3 regions of the Streptomyces sp. NPDC006602 genome follow, and region 3 is predicted to be linked to each of the others. Evidence: riboswitches for the same ligand, from Rfam matches in the RefSeq annotation. Region 3 holds a riboswitch; each other region holds the start of a gene.
What was found. Region 3 has a riboswitch for S-adenosylmethionine ahead of ACFYO2_RS02200 (aminotransferase class V-fold PLP-dependent enzyme). Riboswitches for the same ligand answer to the same signal wherever they lie in the genome.

Region 1 (2,259 bases), 190 kb from region 3:
CGGTGACGACCAGCAGCAGCGGCACGATGTCGCCGGGGTAGGTGGAGCCCATGGTCTGCGCGGAGCCGAACAGGTCGAGCAGGGAGACGTAGAAGACCAGCGAGGTGCCCTTGATCAGACCGATGAGCTGGTTGACGTAGTTCGGGATGATCGAGCGCAGCGCCTGCGGAAAAACGATCTTCCGGAACTGGTAGCTCTTCGGCAGGCCGAGGGCTGCTGCGGCCTCCTGCTGGCCCTGGTCGACGGAGAGGATGCCGCCGCGGACGACCTCGGCCGCGTAGGCGGCCTCGTTGAGGCTGAGGCCGATGACGGCGACGACCATGTCGGTCGCGAGTTTCGACTCGTCGAAGGAGAAGAAGGCCGGGCCGAAGGGAATGCCGACGCTCAACGTCTTGTACAGGGCACTGAAGTTGTAGAGGAGGATCAGCACCACGATGAGCGGGATGGAGCGCAGGGCCCAGACGTACGTCCAGCTGACCGCGCGCAGCACGGGGCTCTTCGACAGCCGGGCCAGGGCGAGCACGATGCCGCCGAGGAGGCCCAGCACCGCGCTGTAGGCGGTGACTTCGAGGGTGATCAGCAGGCCGTCGAGGATGGTGGGGCGCGCGAACCAGTAGCCCCAGCGGTCCCACTGGTAGAAGGGGTTGGTCACCAGCCCGTGCACGAACTGGGCGACCAGGACCAGCACGACCGCGGTGGCGATCCAGCGTCCGGGGCGCCTCAGCGGCAGAACTCGCTGGGCGGTGAGGGGTTTCGACGGTTCGTCGGCGGTGGCCGTCTCGGGGAGGGTGACGGTGGCGCCAGGGGGTTCACTCATGGTGGGCTCCGGCTGGGTGGGAACACTGCGGAAGCGCGGCGGCATGCGGGGGCGCACACGACGGCGAGGTACCGGGGGCGGGGGAGGACAACGGCACACCGACACGGGCGGTGTTCGTCAGGGGATGCGGGGGCTGCGGGGAGAGGTCAGCCCCGACAGCGGGCACAGCCCGGTGCGGTACACAGTGCGCTGTTCACGCGGAGCAGATCGACGGCACGATCGGCGACGAGAGGGTTCGGGTACGGCCGTACGCAGCCCTGCGGGCGGCGCATCGCCGTCCTGGGAGCTGCGTACATGGCGTCACCGTCACTGTTCCGGCCCTGTGGGCCTCGCGCTTACCGAAGTGTTTTCGGTCCGGTCGTCACCTGGGGCACCCCACCGCGGTGCGAGGGTTGCCGGTCAGCTAGCCAGGGCTTGTCGCTGACGCTCATGACCGTTCTGGGCCGTAGTTAAGACAATTGCCCGAACGAATGTCAACGCCGGTCCACCAGGTGGAACAGCTAATGGGCTGAGTGTGCCGTCCAGTCCAGGATCTGGACGGCTGCTCCGGCGGCCTCCAGGCCCTGGCAGCGGGCGTGGTGACGGCGTGCGATGCCGCCGAGGTCGAGCTGGCCGCCGAAGGCCGGGTGGGCGGCCAGGCGGCGGGCGTAGGCCCACAGGGTCGGGTGGTCGGCGATGCGCTGGACGGCGGAGGCGTCGAGGTGGTTGCGGTGCACGGTGTCGAGTTGGACCAGGGCGACCCACAACTCGACGTCGGCGGCGGTGATTTCGTCGCGGATCAGGTACGTGCGTCCTTCGAGCCGGCGTTCCAGGGCGCCGAGCGTTTCCAGCAGCGTGGTCAGTGCCATGTCACGTTCCACCGGCTCGCCACCGGCCGATCCGGCGCGCTGCGCGGCCTGTTCGATGCCCTGCGCGCACATCCGCTCGACCGCCTCGATCTCCGACTCCGCGCCGCACGGGTAGAGCGAGAGACGGCCCCCGCCAAACCGGCGGTCGAGGTCGCGCATGATGTCCGGGGCATGGGTGCTGACGATCCGCCCGGACCAGTCGTCGCTGAGCACCGGCGCGACGGCCGGACCGGTGTACCGGTGGGCGCTGGCCTCGAACAGCGGCCGCAGGGCCGAGTGGCCGCCCTCGGGGCAGTCGGGGACGGCCGGCAGGAAGGTGGCCGGACAGACGGTGTCCAGGCCCAGCAGGCCGTGCGTGATGGCGATGCGCAGGCCGTCGGGACAGGCGGTCGACAGATGGAGGCGGTAGCGGCCCGGAACGGCGTAGTGGCCGCTGCGCGCGTCCCGGCCGATCCTGCCCCGGAAGGCGGGCGCGGGTCGGTCGGAGGTGTGGGCGGCCAGCGGTGTGACGGTCATGACTCTCCCCGGGAGCGGGCGCGGACGTACGCGCGGCGGAAGCGACGTCGGGTGAGGGAGCGGGGCTCATCCGTGCGC
Region 2 (2,259 bases), on a different contig from region 3:
CGGCGGACATGCGGCCCAGTGCCTGGCCGTCCTGGTGGCGGTGCTTGCGCACCCCGACGTCGACCTGGGCGAGCGCGTCCAGGCCCACCAGGTGCAGGGCGTCGACCAGCATGCCCAGCTCGACGCCGTACCCGACCGGGAACGGCAGCTGTTCGAGCAGTGAGCGGCGGGCCGCGTACTCGCCGCCGAGCGGCTGTACGAAACCGGCCAGCTGTGGCCAGTGCATGTTGAGCAGCGGGCGGGCCATCAGTTCGGTGACCCGGCCGCCCTGACCGGCCGCGCCGCCCAGGGGACGGTCGTACATCCCCTTGACGAGCTGGACCCCGGGCTCGGTGAGCAGCGGGCCCACGATGCCGGAGACGAAGTCGGAGGAGAACTCCTTCAGGTCGGCGTCGATGAAGCAGACGATGTCGCCGCTGGTGGCCAGGAGCGAGCGCCAGAGCACCTCGCCCTTGCCGGGGGCGATCGGGATGCGGGGGAGGATGTCGTCGCGGTGGACGACCCGGGCCCCAGCGGCGGCTGCCACTTCGGACGTACGGTCGGTCGATCCCGAGTCGACGACGACGATCTCGTCGACGAGCGGGACCTGTTGCATGAGGTCATGACGGATCACGGCGACGATGTCACCGACCGTCTCCTCCTCGTTGAGCGCGGGCAGCACGACACTGACCGACTGTCGCGTGGCGCGTTTCGCAGCCAGGATCTTGTGGAGCGGGCGATCGGTCTTCGACCAGGAGCGAGTGCTCAGCCAACGCTCGACCTCATTCAGCACGGTGCGCGGCTCCTCTGCGTTCTCTCGGCGAGCGTCTGATCCATGCTCTCTTGTGGAACATGTGATCCATCTCGCGGTTCGGACGGCTATCTCAACTGTCCTGGCCTTCGGTTACAGTCTTGAACAACGCTGATGACCATCGCATGTCGGGGTCGGCGTTCCGTTTCAACGATCAACAACTTCATACCGCTCATCCAGAGGGGCAGAGGGATACGGCCCGATGAAGCCCCGGCAACCCTCCAGCCGGTCTCGTAGCGATCACTGACGATCGTCTTCGCGAGGCTCCCCGGCTCGGGAAGGTGCCAAATCCGTCTCACGGCGAGATGCGTCGTGAGGAAGATGAGGAGAAAGGGCCTCGCCTCACATGGCTGCGCAGACTGTTGCAAGCACCACGGACAACACCGCGAACGTCCCCGCGGATTCCCCCGTCGATCTCGGCCCCGCCGCCGCGCTGAGCTGCCGCGAGTGCGGCCACCGCGTGCCCCTCGGCCCGGTCTTCGCGTGCGAGGAGTGTTTCGGCCCGCTCGAGATCGCGTACGACTTCTCCGGCTACGACACGGAGGAGCTCCGCAAGCAGATCGAGGCGGGCCCCGCGAACATCTGGCGCTACGCGCCGCTGCTGCCCGTCCCGGCCGACGTGGCGGACAAGCCCAACATCAACCCCGGCTGGACCAAGCTCGTCAAGGCCGACAACCTCGCCCGCGAGCTGGGTGTCGAGGCCGGCAAGCTCTTCGTCAAGGACGACTCCGGCAACCCGACGCACTCCTTCAAGGACCGCGTCGTCGCCCAGGCCATCGAGGCCGCCCGCGCGTTCGACTTCACCACCCTCTCCTGCTCCTCCACGGGCAACCTGGCCGGTGCCGTCGGCGCCGCCGCCGCCCGCGCGGGCTTTCGCTCCTGCGTGTTCATCCCGCACGACCTGGAGCAGGGCAAGGTCGTCATGGCCGCCATCTACGGCGGCGAGCTCGTCGGCATCGAGGGCAACTACGACGACGTGAACCGCTTCTGCTCCGAGCTGATCGGCGACCCGGCCGGCGAGGGCTGGGGCTTCGTCAACGTCAACCTGCGGCCGTACTACGCCGAGGGCTCCAAGACCCTGGCGTACGAGATCTGCGAGCAGCTCGGCTGGCAGCTCCCGGACCAGCTGGTGGTGCCGATCGCCTCCGGCTCACAGCTCACGAAGATCGACAAGGGTCTGAAGGAGCTGATCGATCTCGGGCTCGTCGAGGACAAGCCGTACAAGATCTTCGGCGCCCAGGCCGAGGGCTGCTCGCCGGTGTCCGTCGCCTACAAGGCCGGGCACGACGTCGTCCGCCCGCAGAAGCCGAACACCATCGCCAAGTCGCTGGCCATCGGCAACCCGGCGGACGGTCCTTACGTCCTCGACATCGCGCGGCGTACGGGTGGTGCGGTGGAGGACGTCAACGACGAGCAGATCGTGGACGCGATCAAGCTCCTCGCGCGCACGGAGGGCATCTTCGCGGAGA
Region 3 (2,259 bases):
GGACCGTGTCGATCAGGTACTGCTCCCGGGCGACCAGCGTGTCGAAGCCGGCCTCGGTGAGCGCCTTGCAGGCGGAGGCGATGGAGTAGACCCCGATGACGTTGGGCGAGCCGGCCTCGTGCCGGGCGGCGCTCTCGTGCCACTCCACGTCCACTCCCCCGTCCGCGCGCCGCGTGACCTTGCGGCTGGCGCCGCCGCCCGCGAGGTACGGCTCGGCCGCGCGCAGCCAGTCGGCACGGCCGGCCAGGACGCCGGAGCCGAAGGGGGCGTACAGCTTGTGCCCGGAGAACGCGACCCAGTCGACGTCGAGGTCCCGGACCGAAAGGGGGTGGTGCGGGGCCAGTTGGGCGGCGTCCAGGACGATCCGGGCGCCGTGCGCGTGCGCGGCGGCGGCCAGCTCCCGTACCGGCCACAGCTCACCGGTGACGTTCGAGGCGCCGGTCACGCAGACCAGGGCCGGGCTGTACGGGTCACGGTCCGCGAGGGCGCGCTCCAGGGTCGCCACCGCCTGCCGCGGGGTGCGCGGGGCGTCGAGGTAGCTGACGCGGGCGTCCTGCCAGGGCAGCAGCGAGGCGTGGTGCTCGGTCTCGAAGACGAAGACCTGGCAGTCTGCCGGGAGCGCGGCGGCCAGGAGGTTGAGCGAGTCGGTGGTGGACCGGGTGAAGACCACCTGGTCGTCGGCGCGGCAGTCGAGGAACTCGGCGACCGTCGTGCGGGCGTTCTCGAAGAGGTCGGTGGACAGCTGGGAGAGGTAGCCGGCGCCTCGGTGCACGCTGCCGTAGTAGGGCGCGTACGCCGCCACGTCGTCCCAGACCCGCTGCAGCGCCGGCGCGCTGGCCGCGTAGTCGAGCGCGGCGTAGGTGACCTCGCCGCCGGTGACGAGCGGGACGGTGACATCCCGGCCCAGAACGGGCAGCGGCGCACAAAGCGACTGGGCGGCGGCAACGGTGGAGACAGACATGGCGAACTCCCGTGACAGACAAGGCGGAATAACCGTGCGAGCGCGTACGGCTCCAGCACGGAGGAAAGTGAAAGGGGTAGGCGGAAGCGGGGCTCTGCGCCCTATCGCATTCGCTTGCTCACGAGAGACTCCTCGACGACCAGGACCCCTGGTGTGCGAGGGATCCGCGCTTGCCGTAGGCCTTGCTGCCCACGACCTGGTCTTCACCCGGGGCACCCCGCCACGGACGGAGGGTTGCCGGACAGTCGGCCGGGGCCTCATGACTGTCACTCATGACCTGTACAGAAACGTATGCGAAGTGATCGTGGTCCCGCAACCCGTGTCCGGATCGCGGGACAACACCACGTGCGGTGCTACGCGTTGCTGGCCGCCACCCACCGCTCCAGCGTCCGCTTGGCCGCCCCGGAGTCGATCGAGTGAGCCGCCCTGGCCATCCCGGCGCCGATCTGCTCGGCCAGCGGCGCTCCGGTCGGCTCCAGCGCCACCAGCGCCGCCGCCGAGTTCAGCAGTACGGCATCCCGCACCGGGCCCGGCTCACCGTCCAGCAGCCGCCGGGCGACCTCGGCGTTGTACGACGCGTCGGCGCCCCGCAGCGCCTCGACCGGCACCAGTTCGAGGCCGACGTCCCGCGGATCGAAGGCCTCCTCGGCGACCTTGCCGTCGCGCACGACCCACACCCGGGAGGTGGCCGTGGTCGTCAGCTCGTCGAGGCCGTCGTCGCCGCGGAACACCAGCGCCGAGGAGCCGCGCTCGGCCAGTACGCCGGCGATGAGCCCCGCCATCCGGGTGTCGAAGCAGCCGACCGCCGAGGCGGTGACCCGGGCCGGGTTGGTCAGCGGACCGAGGAGGTTGAAGGAGGTCGGAATCCCCAGATCCCGCCGGACCGCGCCGACGAAGCGCATCGAGGGGTGGAACTTGGCCGCGAAGCAGAAGGTGATCCCGGCCTCCTGAACCACCCGAGCGACCCCCTCGGGCGACAGCTCCAGGTTGATGCCGAGCTTCTCCAGCACGTCCGACGACCCGCTCGCCGAGGACGACGCCCGGTTGCCGTGCTTGACGACCTTCGCCCCGGCGCCCGCGATCACGATGGCGGACATCGTCGAGATGTTGACCGTCTTGGCCCGGTCGCCACCCGTTCCGACGATGTCGACGGCCGGCCCCGGGATGTCCAGCGGCAGCGCGTGCGCGTACATCGCCTCGACGAGACCGTTGATCTCCTCGACCGTTTCTCCCTTGGCCCGCAGCGCCACCATGAAGCCCGCGATCTGGGCGTCCGTGGCCTCGCCGCTCATGAAGCG

Region 1: linked by a shared signal. The riboswitch ahead of ACFYO2_RS03080 (amino acid ABC transporter permease) and the one ahead of ACFYO2_RS02200 (aminotransferase class V-fold PLP-dependent enzyme) in region 3 are both predicted to bind S-adenosylmethionine.
Region 2: linked by a shared signal. The riboswitch ahead of thrC (threonine synthase) and the one ahead of ACFYO2_RS02200 (aminotransferase class V-fold PLP-dependent enzyme) in region 3 are both predicted to bind S-adenosylmethionine.

Annotation. Positions count from the first base shown of each region.
Region 1 covers NZ_JBIAHG010000001.1:669,177-671,435, forward strand. The annotation lists gene ACFYO2_RS03080 (amino acid ABC transporter permease) at 1-817, opposite strand, end outside; SAM riboswitch class IV at 1,144-1,252, opposite strand; gene ACFYO2_RS03085 (glutathione S-transferase C-terminal domain-containing protein) at 1,318-2,181, opposite strand.
Region 2 covers NZ_JBIAHG010000029.1:71,176-73,434, forward strand. The annotation lists gene ACFYO2_RS39765 (glucosyl-3-phosphoglycerate synthase) at 1-772, opposite strand, end outside; SAM riboswitch class I at 960-1,118, shown strand; gene thrC (threonine synthase) at 1,137-2,259, shown strand, end outside.
Region 3 covers NZ_JBIAHG010000001.1:480,049-482,307, forward strand. The annotation lists gene ACFYO2_RS02200 (aminotransferase class V-fold PLP-dependent enzyme) at 1-961, opposite strand, end outside; SAM riboswitch class IV at 1,123-1,239, opposite strand; gene trpD (anthranilate phosphoribosyltransferase) at 1,315-2,259, opposite strand, start outside.